DNA from 3 places in the Pseudomonas sp. SA195 genome. Region 3 is predicted to be linked to each of the others. Evidence: predicted binding sites of a transcription regulator. Region 3 holds the regulator's gene; each other region holds the start of a gene.
The links. The regulator FliA, encoded in region 3, starts transcription of late flagellar genes. The targets are predictions, from matches to a motif close to CTAAAGTTTNNNNNNNNNNNGCCGNTAA.

Region 1: M1D78_RS06550 (methyl-accepting chemotaxis protein) is a predicted target of FliA. The motif match lies at 2,551-2,578, and genes of this name have one in related genera.
Region 2: M1D78_RS03730 (methyl-accepting chemotaxis protein) is a predicted target of FliA. The motif match lies at 1,938-1,965, and genes of this name have one in related genera.

What each region holds. Positions count from the first base shown of each region.
Region 1 covers NZ_CP096392.1:1,413,291-1,417,755, reverse strand. The annotation lists gene M1D78_RS06560 (peptidase U32 family protein) at 1-1,913, shown strand, start outside; gene M1D78_RS06555 (septal ring lytic transglycosylase RlpA family protein) at 2,057-2,470, shown strand; gene M1D78_RS06550 (methyl-accepting chemotaxis protein) at 2,611-3,924, shown strand; gene M1D78_RS06545 (sugar transporter) at 4,024-4,465, opposite strand, start outside.
Region 2 covers NZ_CP096392.1:822,572-827,036, forward strand. The annotation lists gene nfi (deoxyribonuclease V) at 1-355, shown strand, start outside; gene ampD (1,6-anhydro-N-acetylmuramyl-L-alanine amidase AmpD) at 427-978, shown strand; gene ampE (regulatory signaling modulator protein AmpE) at 999-1,835, shown strand; gene M1D78_RS03730 (methyl-accepting chemotaxis protein) at 2,047-4,077, shown strand; gene M1D78_RS03735 (hypothetical protein) at 4,163-4,465, shown strand, end outside.
Region 3 covers NZ_CP096392.1:2,892,050-2,896,514, reverse strand. The annotation lists gene flhA (flagellar biosynthesis protein FlhA) at 1-187, shown strand, start outside; gene flhF (flagellar biosynthesis protein FlhF) at 203-1,489, shown strand; gene fleN (flagellar synthesis regulator FleN) at 1,578-2,408, shown strand; gene fliA (RNA polymerase sigma factor FliA) at 2,427-3,149, shown strand; gene M1D78_RS13335 (chemotaxis response regulator CheY) at 3,270-3,644, shown strand; gene M1D78_RS13330 (protein phosphatase CheZ) at 3,665-4,459, shown strand.

The DNA of each region.
Region 1 (4,465 bases), 1.5 Mb from region 3:
CGGTGTACATCGGCGGGCCGAGTTTCGGGGCACGGCACAACGCTGAGAACAGCGTGGCAGACATCGCCGAGCTGGTGACATTCGCCCACCTGTTCCATGCGCGGGTGTTCGTCACCATCAACACCATCCTGCATGACGACGAGCTCGAAGCCGCCCGCTCGTTGATCTGGCAGCTCTACGAAATCGGTGTCGATGCGTTGATCGTGCAAGACATGGGCGTGATGGAAATGGACATTCCGCCGATCGAGATCCATGCCAGCACCCAGACCGATATCCGCACCCTGGAGCGAGCGAAGTTTCTATCCCAGGCCGGCTTTTCCCAGCTGGTGCTGCCGCGCGAGCTGAACCTGCAGGAAATCCGCACCATCGCCGACGAGGTCGATTCGGCCATCGAGTTCTTCATCCACGGCGCGCTGTGCGTGGCCTTCTCCGGGCAATGCAACATCTCTCACGCGCAGACCGGCCGCAGCGCCAACCGCGGCGACTGCTCGCAAGCCTGCCGCCTGCCCTACACCTTGAAGGACGACAAGGGCCAGGTTGTCGCGTTCGAAAAACACCTCTTGTCCATGAAGGACAACAACCAGAGCGCCAACCTACGCGCGCTGGTCGATGCCGGCGTGCGCTCATTCAAGATCGAAGGCCGCTACAAGGATGTGAGCTACGTGAAGAACATCACCGCTTACTATCGCCAGCGCCTGGACGACATCCTCGAGGACCGCCCCGATCTGGCCCGCGCCTCCAGCGGCCGCACCGATCATTTCTTCGTGCCCGACCCGGACAAGACCTTCCACCGTGGCAGCACGGATTACTTCGTCACCGACCGTAAGATCGACATCGGCGCCTTCGACTCGCCGACCTTCACGGGCCTTGCCGTGGGCGAAGTGCTCAAGGTGGGCAAGCACGACCTCACCGTCCAGACCCGGGAGCCACTGTCCAACGGGGATGGCCTGAACGTGCTGGTCAAGCGCGACGTGGTGGGTTTCCGCGCCAGCGTGGTCGAGCCGCTGAGTCAGTTCGAAGAAGACGGCCAACCACTGTGGCATTACCGCGTCGAGCCCAATGAAATGCCGGCGGCGATCCGCCAGCTACGCCCGAACCATCCGCTGAACCGCAACCTTGACCACAATTGGCAGCAAGCGCTGCTAAAGACGTCTGCCGAGCGCCGCGTCGGCGTGCGCTGGCTGGCCAAGCTGCGCGCCGATGAGCTGGAGCTACATGTCACCAGCGAAGAGGGCGCCTACGCCACGGTTTCGCTGGCCGGCCCCTTTGGTGAAGCGAAGAAGCCGGAACAGGTGCCCAGCCAGATCGCCGACCTGTTGAGCCAGCTGGGCACGACCATCTACCACGCCGAAGAGGTGGACGTGGATGCACCGCAGGCCTTCTTTATCCCCAACTCCCATCTCAAGGCCTTGCGCCGCGAAGCCATCGAGGCGCTGACCGACGCGCGCGAGGCCATCCGCCCGCGCGGCGCGCGCAAGCCGGTCAGCGTGCCACCGCCGGTCTATCCCGAATCGCACCTGTCGTTCCTCTACAACGTCTACAACGAGAAAGCCCGGGCCTTCTATCACCGTTATGGCGTGCAGCTGATCGATGCGGCCTACGAGGCCCACGAGGAAACCGGCGAAGTGCCGGTGATGATCACCAAGCACTGCCTGCGCTTCTCATTCAACCTGTGCCCGAAACAGGCCAAGGGCGTGACCGGCGTGCGCACCAAGGTCGCGCCAATGCAGCTGGTACATGGCGACGAGGTGCTGACCCTGAAGTTCGACTGCAAGCCCTGCGAGATGCACGTGATCGGCAAGATCAAGGGCAATATCCTCAACCTGCCGCAACCGGGCAGCGCCAGCAGCGTGGTCGGCCAGATCACCCCAGCTGACCTGATGAAGACCATCCGCAGCAAGCCGGCGCATTAAGGTCAGGCGCGCCGCGGCCCCGTCCCGGCGCTTCGGCCGAATGAACTTCCGCCCCTGGCGGTGTCTGCATGCGTGCCGGGCAGCACGGCACACCGCGCCCGGCTATGCTCCATCACCCAAACGCCTGCAGACAGGGATCGATCATGCTTCAAAGGCCAGCCCGTGGATTGACCGCTCTGTTCCTCGCCGCCGTGCTCGCCGGCTGCTCCACTCCTTTCAGAACCCCGCCGCCCACGTCTCCACCGCCTGCGCCTGAAACCGCCGCCGTTCTCGGGCAGGGCAAGGCATCGTTCTATGGCAACCAGCACCACGGCAAGAAGACCGCCAACGGCGAACGCTTCGACCAGGGAGCGCTGACCGCCGCCCACCGCACGCTGCCGTTCGGCACGCAGGTTCGCGTCGTCAACACCCGCAACGGCAAGAGCGTGGTGGTGCGCATCAATGACCGTGGCCCCTACGTGCGCGGGCGCATCATCGACCTCTCCAAAGCCGCCTTCGAACGCATCGCCAGCACACGCGCCGGCGTGATTCGGGTGCGACTGGAGCGAGCGGACTGACAGGTGGCGCGCCCGGTTCGCCAGTGCGTCGGGCGCGCGCGTGGAACTGGCTCAAACGCACCGCCCAGCGACGAGCGCGCATCAAGTATCTGCCGCCGACGCCGATAGCCCTGGCACGTCTACTCACCTTTCGGTGCACCATGTTCAACAGCCACCTCAAAAAACAACTCGAACAGCAAACAGCGGAACTGCTGCAGCTTCGTCAACTGCGCGAGCAGATCGAAGCGACGAAGCTGTCCATCACGCTGGACACGGAGCTCAGGATGAAGACGGTGAACAAAGCGTTCGCCAAGGCCCTCGGCTATCAGCCCGAGCAATTGACTGGTCGTGCCATGGCGGAGATTGTTCCCGCCTACGTGAAACAATTGCCCTGCTACTACAACTTCCGAGCAGCCGTAGCAAAGCACGACCCCATCAGCGACAACTACCGTTTCCTGGCCAGCAACGGCAACCTCGTCTGGCTGCACATCGAGTGGTATCCGATCCGCGATGCGCAAGGTGGGCTGCACCACATCAGCGGCTTCGCCCGCGAAGTGACACGCGAGCTGCAGATGGCCAAGGAGAACGAAGCCTTCATCAACGCGCTGTTGCGCTCGACCGCGGTCATCCAGTTCAACCTGGACGGCACCGTGGTCACTGCCAACGAGCAATTCCTGCAGGGCACCGGCTATTCGCTCAAGCAGATCGTCGGCAAGCATCACAGCATGTTCTGCACCCAGGAAGAGGCCAGCTCTTCGCAATACAAAACCTTCTGGGAAACGCTCAATCGGGGCGAATTCATCGCCAATCGCTTCAAGCGCGTTGACAGCCACGGCCGCGATCTCTGGCTGGAAGCCACCTATAACCCGGTGTTCGACGCCGAAGGCAAGCTCTGCAAGGTGGTGAAGTTCGCCAGCGTGGTCACCGATCAGGTCGCCCGGGAGCAGGAAGTGCGCGAAGCGGCGAGCATCGCTTATGACGTGTCCCGGCAGACCGATACGAGTGCTGAACGCGGCGCCGTGGTGGTCAAGGACACCGTCGCCACGATGCAGCGCATCGCCGAAGAGGTCGAATCAGCCACCCACGGCATCGAAGCCCTGGGCCAGCAGTCGCACCTGATCAGCTCCATTGTTCAGACGATTGGAGGCATCGCCGCGCAGACCAACCTACTGGCGCTCAACGCGGCCATCGAAGCAGCGCGGGCCGGCGAGCAGGGTCGCGGGTTCGCAGTGGTAGCCGACGAAGTACGCCAGTTGGCCGGCCGCACCAGCGCCGCCACCGAGGAGATCGTCAGCGTGGTACAGAAGAACCAGGCGCTCGTCGATGATGCCGTGCGCGAGATGGCTAACAGCCGCGAGCAAGCCGCTCAGGGCCTGTCGCTCGCCAACCAGGCGGGTTCGGTGATTGTCGAGATTCAGGACGGCGCCAAGCAGGTGGTCAGTGCGGTGGGCCGTTTTGCCAACGAGTTGAACTGACCGAAGGCGGCGTGCGTGGGGCGAACCTCATGCACGCCGTCAACTGCTCAAGCGACGCAACTGGCACGACGCTCGATTCACCGCCGCAGGCCTGGCCCCTCAGCCGACCGCCGGCTCGGCCGGACGGGCAAAGCGGTAGGTAGCGAAGCAGCAGAGCAGCACGCCGGCCAACGCCAGCAACCCACCAACGATGCCCACGTCCGCCAGGCCCAGGTGGCGCACCACCAGGCTGCCCATCAACGCGCCGCCACCAATGCCCACGTTATAGATGCCCGAGAACATCGCCATGGCGACATCCGTCGCGTCCGAGGCGAGATTCAGTACCTTGGCCTGCAGCGCCAGGCCAAAGCACATTCCGGCGATCCCCCAGACGACCACCAGCGCGCCGAGCAAAGCGCTGTCGCGCGAGGCAGGCAGCAGCAACAACAGACAGGCGCACATGATCGTAATCGCGGTGATCAGGAAGCCGCGTGGATAGCGGGTGCTGTAGCGACTGAACAGCATCGACCCGAGGATGCCGGCGCCGCCGAACAGCAACAGC
Region 2 (4,465 bases), 2.1 Mb from region 3:
CATCGCCCACCCGCGCGGCCTCGGGATCGCGGCGCACCTGGGCGTGATCACCGGCCTGCCCACCATCGGCGTGGCGAAAAAGATCCTCACCGGCGTGCATGATGATCTGGGTGAAACGCGAGGCGAGCGGACCGACCTGCGCGACAAGCAGGGCCGGGTGATCGGCACGGTGCTGCGCAGCAAGGACCGGGTACGCCCGCTGATCGTATCGCCGGGCCATCGCGTCAGCCTGAATACCGCGCCGGCGCTGGTGATGCGCTACGTGACCCGTTATCGCCTGCCGGAACCGACGCGTTTGGCCGACCGCCTGGCATCGCGGCGTGACGAAAAGCGCGGGGCAGCACCCGCCGGCTAGGCCCCGCGGTGCTTGCTCGCCAAGCCCGGCGGCGCTAGCCTGCTACGCCGCCCAATCGCAGGATCGCCGTCATGCAGCTGGACCAGGCCACAGGCTGGTGCCGAGGTGTACGTCATTGCCCATCGCCCAACTTCAATGGGCGGCCTGACGGTGAGATTTCCCTGCTCGTTATCCACAACATCAGCCTGCCGCCCGGCTGCTTCGGTACGGGCAAGGTGCAGGAGTTCTTTCAGAACCGGCTGCCGGTGGAAGAGCATCCGTTTTTTCAGGAAATCGCGAGCCTTCAGGTATCAGCGCATTTCCTCATCGAGCGTGATGGCGCTGTCACCCAGTTCGTGTCCTGCCTGGACCGCGCCTGGCACGCCGGCGTGTCGAACTTCTGCACGCGCGAAGGTTGTAATGACTTCTCCATTGGCATTGAGCTCGAAGGCACCGACGAAACGCCGTTCAGCGATGCGCAGTACGACTGCTTGATCAGCCTGTGTCGTCTGCTGCAGCAAGCCTATCCGGCGATCACCCCGGAGCGGGTCTGCGGGCACAGCGACATTGCCCCTGGCCGCAAGACCGACCCCGGCCCCGCATTCGACTGGCAGCGCCTGCGGGACGCGTCGATTGTCGCCTGACCGACACAAGGACACGAAAGATGGTTTTTCTAGTGGTATTGCTGGTTCTGGTCATCGAAAAGCTCACCGACTGGCGCCGTGAGGTGCAGCAGGACGGCCCCTGGCTGCGTCTGCGCGAGCGCGTCGAAGCCCGCCGGGGGCTGAACGCTCGGCCCTGGGTCGGGCTGCTGGTGTTAATCCTCGGGCCCGTGCTGCTGCTTGGCGTCCTGCTGGCCATGCTGCAGCCCCTGGCCTATGGTTGGCTCGCATTGCCGCTGCATCTGCTGGTCATGCTGTACAGCCTCGGCCGCGGCGACTTCAAACGCGAGCTCGGGCCGTTTCGTGATGCTTGGCATCGTGGCGACGAAGAGGCGGCCGCGCTGGTGGCTGAGCGTGACCTTGGTCTCGTCACCGACGATGCCCCCAGCCTGCTGCGCAAAGTCGAGGCGCAGCTGCTCTGGCGTAGCCACCAGGGGTTCTTCGCGGTGATCTTCTGGTACCTGCTCCTGGGGCCTATGGCTGCGCTGGCCTATCGCTTGCTCGTGCTCAGTGTTGAGCATGTTCGCAACGAGGCCATGCGCGAGCGAGCCGGGCAGTTGCTGCATGCCTTCGACTGGCTGCCGGTGCGCGTGTTGCTGGCGAGCTTCGGTTTGGTAGGCAACTTCGTCGCCATGCACCGGGCGTTGCTCAGCGACCTGTTGCACTGGGATATCCCCGCCCGGCAGCTGCTTGCCGAAGCCGGGCCGGCGGCCGCGGATCTAGAATCGGCAGCCACCGGCGAAGCCGGTCTGGCGCGCCTCGATAGTCTGGCGGCCATGCTGGTGCGCACGCGTATGCTCTGGTACGCCGTTATCGCCGGCTGGACGCTGCTGGCCTGATCTGCCCTATAAATCCCCACTTCCGACCGTCCGATAAGCACGCTGGATAGGCCGGAATCGACGCGCCTTCTGCCAGTTGTGGCGCCATCATGGTGCCACTACCTTAAGTTGCGGTATCCAGGACCGATAGCCCTCGGGTCACCAAGGGCTCCCCTCGAGCCCGACCGCAGCCCGAGCGGCGCGCCAGAACAAGAACATGGGGAGAGCGTCCTTGAATATCCTGTTGCATCCCGCCATCGCTTTCATGAACCGGCTCAGCTTCGGCATGAAGTTCAGCCTGATCAGCGTGCTGTTCTTCGTGCCCATGCTGCTGACCAACTTTTATTTGGTGCGTGATTCATACCGCCAGTTCGTCGGCACTCGCACCGAGCTGCAGAGCCTGTCGCTGCTCGGTACGGCCATGCAGCTTCGCCGCGCCGCGCAGGACTGGAAAGACCTGGTCGAGATTGAAGCCATCATTGGCCAGACAGGCGAGGACCAGGCGCTGAAGGCGCGGCTGGACAAGGTTCAAGCCGAGCTGAGGGGGCAGGTCGAGGCGCTCGAGCCGGTCAGCGAGCACCCGGAGCAGGTAGCCGAGTTCATTGCCCGGCGTGACGAGCTTGCCACGGCGCTGGACGCGGCTAGCAGCCAGCAATCGCTGCAGGCCAAGGCCGCCATGGCACGGGCGCTACTTGGCAAGACACAGGTCATGATCAAGCTGATCGCCAGCCAGGCCGGCTTGAGCCAGGATGCTCACCGGGACGTGCGCTTGCTGACGGAGCTGATCAGCTCCGTCACGCCCGGGATCACTGCGATGCTCGGCGAGGGGCGTGCGGTGGGTGCCTACACGTTTGGGCAGGGCTATCTGAATTCGGACGCCAGCAACAAGCTCGACGACCTGTTGCTCGAGCTGGAAAAGCAGGACGTGCAATACGGCGCGCAACTGCAGGATGTACTCGGCAGCAGCGGTGCCGCCGCGCAGCGGCTCGACGGGTTGGCGCGTGCCAGCCGTGAGTCGCTGCAGTTGAGCAACGAGCTGTTCCAGGATCAGGTGATCATGGCCGAATCGCTCGACGGCCCGTGGGAAGCCTTTTTCGAGCAGGTCAGCGTGGAAATGGCCAAGACCCACGCGCTCAACGATGCCGTTCTGGCGTTGCTCGATGATGAGCTGACGCTGCGACTGGACGAGAAACAGCTGACCATGACCCTTTTGCTGGTCGCGTTGGCCCTGGTGTTCCTCCTCGTCGTGTACCTCTACAGCGCCTTCTACATGTCTACCCGCGCGTCGCTGCGCAGCCTCGGCGCGACGATGGAGCGTGTCGCTGCCGGTGACATGACGGCCCGCTTCGAGGTGCAGAGCCGCGACGAACTGGGCGAGTTGGGCCAGGTGTTCAACCAGACCGTGCAGCGGATACGCGAGCTGATCGAGCGGGTCGGCCAGACCGTAGGCGACGTCGAGCGCCAAGCCGCCAGCGTCGAGCGCATTTCGGCGCAGAGCAACCAAACCGTGTCCGAGCAGCGTGCGCAGATCGAGCAGGTCGCGACCGCCATGAACCAGATGTCAGCGACGGCGCAGGGCGTGGCCAGCAGCGCCGAGGCCGCTGTAGGCAGCGCGCAGGGCGTTGATCAGGAGACGGCCACCGGCCGCGGGCTGGTCGAGGCACAAGTCGGCGGCATCGAACGTCTGGCCGCCGAGATTGAACGCTCGGTCGGCGTGATCAACCAGCTGGCCGACGACAGCGCGGCGATCAGCCAGGTACTGGACGTCATCAAGGGCGTAGCCGAGCAGACCAACCTGCTGGCGCTCAATGCTGCGATCGAAGCAGCACGTGCGGGCGAGCAGGGCCGTGGGTTCGCCGTGGTCGCGGACGAAGTGCGCAACCTGGCCCGGCGCACCCGGCAATCCACTGAGGAAATCGAGCAGATGATTGCGCGCCTGCAAGGCGGCGTGGGCGCGGCTGTCAAGACGATGCATGCCAGCCACGCGTTGGCCGACCAGACGGTGGGCCAGTCCGGGCAGGTGCGTCAGGCGCTGGAGAACATCCTCGAGGCCGTCGGCACCATCGTCGACCAGAACCAGCAGATCGCAGCTGCCGCGGAGGAGCAGACCGCCGTGGCCCACGACATCGATCAAAACATCGTGGCGATCAACGAGGCGGGTCAGCTCACTGCGCAGGGTGCCAGTCATACCGAGCAGGCGAGCCGCGAACTCAGCGCGCTGGTTGGGCACCTGCAACAGCTGATCGGTGCGTTCCGCGTCTGACGCTGCGTCGGCCATTCATCAGGCGCCTGGAACGGCGCCGCACGCCTCCGGGTCTGCCGAACAGGCAGCAACCCGGGAGCCGTTCATGGCCAGTACCGCGAAAAAGACCGACCCTGCCCTGTGGGACGAGGTCAAGCAATCCGTCACCGCTGGCGACAAGGGCGGCAAGGCCGGCCAGTGGTCGGCGCGCAAGGCGCAGTACGCCGTGCAGGAGTACAAGAAGCGCGGCGGTGGTTACGAAGGCCGCAAGACCCCGGACAACCATCTGCGCGAGTGGACGCGGGAGGACTGGGGCACTGCGTCGGGCAAGCCCTCCGGCGAGACGGGCGAGCGCTACCTGCCCAAGCATGCGCGTGAGTCGTTGAGCGATAAGGAGTACGCCCGCACC
Region 3 (4,465 bases):
TCTGGTAGATGCGGCACAGCGTCAAGAAATGATGGGTAAGCCAGCGATTCTGCTGGTAGCCGGCCCGGTCCGCGCGATGCTCTCGCGATTCGCCCGGCTGGCAGTCCCCAACATTCATGTCCTGGCCTATCAGGAAATACCGGATAACAAGCAGGTCACCATCGTTTCGACGGTGGGTCAGAATTAACCGAGGGTACAGGCCATGCAGGTCAAACGTTTCTTCGCAGCCGACATGCGTATCGCCATGAAGATGATTCGTGACGAGCTGGGTGCCGACGCCGTGATCACCGGCAACCGCCGTGTCGCTGGCGGCGTCGAGCTGACAGCCGTGCTCGATTATCCGATGGAAGCAGTCGCGCCGAAGCAGCCGAATCCGGCGCTCGAGGCCGAGCTGCGCAAGACCCAGACCCGCATCGCCGATGCCCATGCCGAGTTGAGCGCGCCTCGCTCGCAGCCCGCTCGGGACCGTCAGTTGCTTGACGAGAAGCCGGCCGTAGCCGCCAAACCTGCTGCAGCGCCGGTAGCCGCGCCGGCTCCGGCATTCGACTCGCGTGCCGTCGAGGCAATGCAGACCGAATTGCAAGGCCTGCGCGAGCTGATCGAGGTGCAACTCGGCTCATTGGCCTGGGGCCACGAGCAGAACCGTCGCCCGCTGCAGGCTGGCCTCTGGCGTCGCTTGCAGCGCCTCGGTCTGCCGGCTGATCTGTCGCGTGGGCTGTTGGAAAAGGTGGCCTCGATCAGTGATCAGCGTCAGGCCTGGCGCATGCTGCTGGCGCACCTGGCTCAGTCCATCAAAGTGACCAAGCACGAGCCGCTGGAAGAGGGCGGTGTCATTGCTCTTGTCGGCCCGGCCGGCGCCGGCAAGACCACGACCCTGGCCAAGCTCGCTGCACGCCATGTTCTCAAGCACGGCGCGCAGAGCATCGCCCTGGCGAGCATGGACAACTACCGTATCGGCGCGCAGGAGCAGCTCAAGACCTTGGGTCGTATCCTCAACGTGCCGGTGATCCAGATCGACCCGAGTCAGCCGCTGAGCAAGAGCCTGGAGCCGGTTGCACGCAAGCGATTGATTCTGCTCGACACCGCTGGCCTGCCGGCAGGCGATCCGATGATGCGCCTGCAGCTGCAGGCGCTGGCCGACCGTGGCGTACGTTCGAAGAACTATCTGGTGCTCGCGGCGACCAGCCAGAGCCAAGTCCTGAAAGCGGCGTGGCATCACTACCGGCCCTGCGGGCTGGCAGGGTGCATCCTGACTAAACTTGATGAGGCAGGTACTCTGGGCGACGTGCTCGGGCTGACCATCAGTCAGCATCTGCCGATTGCCTACCTTGCCGACGGCCCGCGGATTCCCGAGGACCTCCAGTTGCCGCGCACGCATCAACTGGTCAGCCGCGCGGTGAGCCTGCAATCCGAAGAGTCGCCCAGCGAGGAAACGATGGCCGACATGTTTTCCGGCCTGTACAACGGTTCCTCACGGAGGGCGGGATGAACAGAGCGCTGCGTGAGAGAGAAACAGTAGACGCGTTCAGGTTGAACGCATCGATGGCCTTCGGGCCCCAGCAAGATATAGGCGTTTGATGATGGGTATTCATCCCGTACAGGTTATTGCTGTGACCGGCGGCAAGGGTGGCGTCGGCAAGACCAACGTATCGGTCAACCTTTCCCTGGCGTTGGCTGATCTCGGTCGGCGTGTGGTGCTGCTCGACGCCGACCTCGGTCTGGCCAACGTTGACGTGCTGCTAGGCCTGACCGCCAAGCGCACCCTGGCGGATGTGATCGCCGGTGAATGCGATCTGCGCGACGTCATGATCCCGGGCCCTGGCGGCGTACGGATCGTGCCTGCCGCGTCGGGTACGCAAAGCATGGTGCAGCTATCACCGATGCAGCATTCCGGCCTGATCCAGGCCTTCAGCGAGATCGGCCACGACATCGACGTGCTGATCATCGACACCGCGGCCGGTATTGGCGATGGCGTGGTGAGCTTCGTTCGCGCGGCGCAGGAGGTCCTGCTCGTGGTCACCGATGAGCCCACCTCGATTACCGATGCTTACGCGCTAATCAAGTTGCTCAACCGCGACTACGGCATCAGCCGCTTCCGGGTGCTGGCGAACATGGCGCACGCGCCGCAGGAAGGACGCAATCTTTTCGCTAAGCTGACCAAGGTGACTGAACGTTTCCTTGATGTCGCCCTGCAGTACGTCGGTGCGGTTCCCTACGACGAGGCGGTACGCAAGGCCGTTCAGAAGCAACGCGCGGTCTACGAGGCCTACCCGCGAGCCAAGTGCTCGCTGGCCTTCAAGGCCATAGCGCAGAAAATCGACACCTGGCCGCTGCCGGCAAACCCGCGTGGCCACCTTGAGTTTTTTGTGGAGCGCCTGGTCAGGCCCACCGCAAACGCACACGACTGACAGCGGCGGGAATCGGTTATGTACAACACCAAAGTGGCTAAAGACTCCCAGTACCAGCTCATCGAGCAGTACGCCCCGTTGGTCAAGCGCATCGCTTACCACTTGCTGGCGCGCCTGCCAGCCAGCGTGCAGGTCGATGATCTGATGCAGGCCGGCATGATCGGCCTGCTCGAAGCCTCCAAGAAGTACGACTCCGGCAAGGGGGCAAGCTTCGAAACTTATGCCGGTATCCGCATTCGTGGCGCGATGCTTGACGAGGTTCGCAAGGGCGACTGGGCGCCACGGTCGGTGCACCGCAATTCGCGCATGGTCAGCGAGGCCATTCGCGCCATCGAAGCAAGAACGGGGCGCGACGCTAAAGATCAAGAAGTTGCGGCCGAACTTAAATTGAGTCTCGATGAGTACTACGGCATTCTGGGCGACACCCTGGGCAGCCGCCTGTTCAGCTTCGATGATCTGCTGACGGAAGGCGAGCACGGGGAGTTCGGTGAAGACGCCGCCAGCGCCCACCCGGAACCGTCTCGCGATCTTGAGGACGAGCGCTTCCAGCAGGCCCTGGCTGATGCGATTGCCAGTCTGCCCGAGCGTGAAAAGCTGGTGCTGTCGCTGTACTACGACGAAGAGTTGAATTTGAAGGAAATCGGCCAGGTGCTGGGCGTCAGCGAGTCACGGGTCAGCCAGTTGCACAGTCAGTGCGCGGCGCGCCTGCGGGCTCGTCTCGGCGAGTGGCGCGCGCGATAGGGCCGGTTCTCAGGAACGCGAATCAAGGTTGCTCTAACGAGCTTCATTCACGAAGCCCGCAACAGACCGTGAGCAGGCTCCGGGATTTCGGGATTTACGGAGGTGTACTTGGACAAGAACATGAAAATCCTCATCGTCGACGACTTTTCGACGATGAGACGGATCATCAAGAACCTCTTGCGTGATCTGGGCTTCACCAACACCGCCGAGGCGGATGATGGCACCACCGCACTGCCGATGCTCAAGAGCGGCAGCTTCGACTTTCTCGTCACCGACTGGAACATGCCCGGCATGACCGGCATCGACCTGCTGCGCGCCGTGCGTGCGGACGACCGTCTCAAGCACCTGCCGGTGCTCATGGTGACGGCCGAGGCCAAGCGTGACCAGATCATCGAGGCCGCGCAGGCCGGTGTTAACGGGTACGTGGTCAAGCCGTTCACGGCGCAGGTACTCAAAGAGAAAATCGAGAAGATCTTCGAGCGCGTCAACGGCTGAAGTAACGCCGCGAGGGCACTATGACGCAAGCAGACCAAAGCCTGGCGGAGTTCGAAACGACGCTCAAGGCTCACGCACCCCAACTTATCGAAAGTCTCCAGCAGGGCCGCTTCGACGAAGCGGCGCAGATGTTTAACGAGCTCAGTCAGGCTCGTAACCAGGGACTTTATCAAGAAGTCGGCAAACTTACCCGCGAGCTGCACAACGCCATCGTCAAGCTGGAGATGGACACCTGCGCGACCGGGGGCGATCCGTCACCGATCACTGACGCCACGGACCGTCTGTCCTATGTCGTCGAGATGACCGAGAAGGCCGCCAACCGCACCATGGACCTCGTCGAGGAATCCGCGCCGCTGGTCAACTACGTCAGTTATGAGGCGCAGAGCTTGACGGCTGATTGGCAGCGCTTCATGCGCCGCGACATGAATGCCGAACAGTTCCGCGACCTGGTCAAACGGCTAGATCAGTTTCTGCAGCGGACCATGAACGATGGCAGCCAGCTGTCGCAGAACCTCAGTGAAATCATGCTCGCCCAGGACTTCCAAGACCTGACCGGCCAGGTGATCAAGCGGGTCACGCGGCTGATCACTGAACTCGAAAGCAACCTGCTCAACCTGGTGCTGATGGCCGGTCAGGTCGACCGCGTCGCAGGCATCAAGCACGACCGCGAAGAGCTGCGCGCCGAGCAGGAACGAAAAAAACAAGAAAAAGGCCCTTCCCATGGTGAAGGTCCGCAGATGCATGCCGATATACGTGAGGATGTCGTATCCGGGCAGGACGATGTCGACGATCTGCTTTCGAGCCTGGGCTTTTAGGGGAAG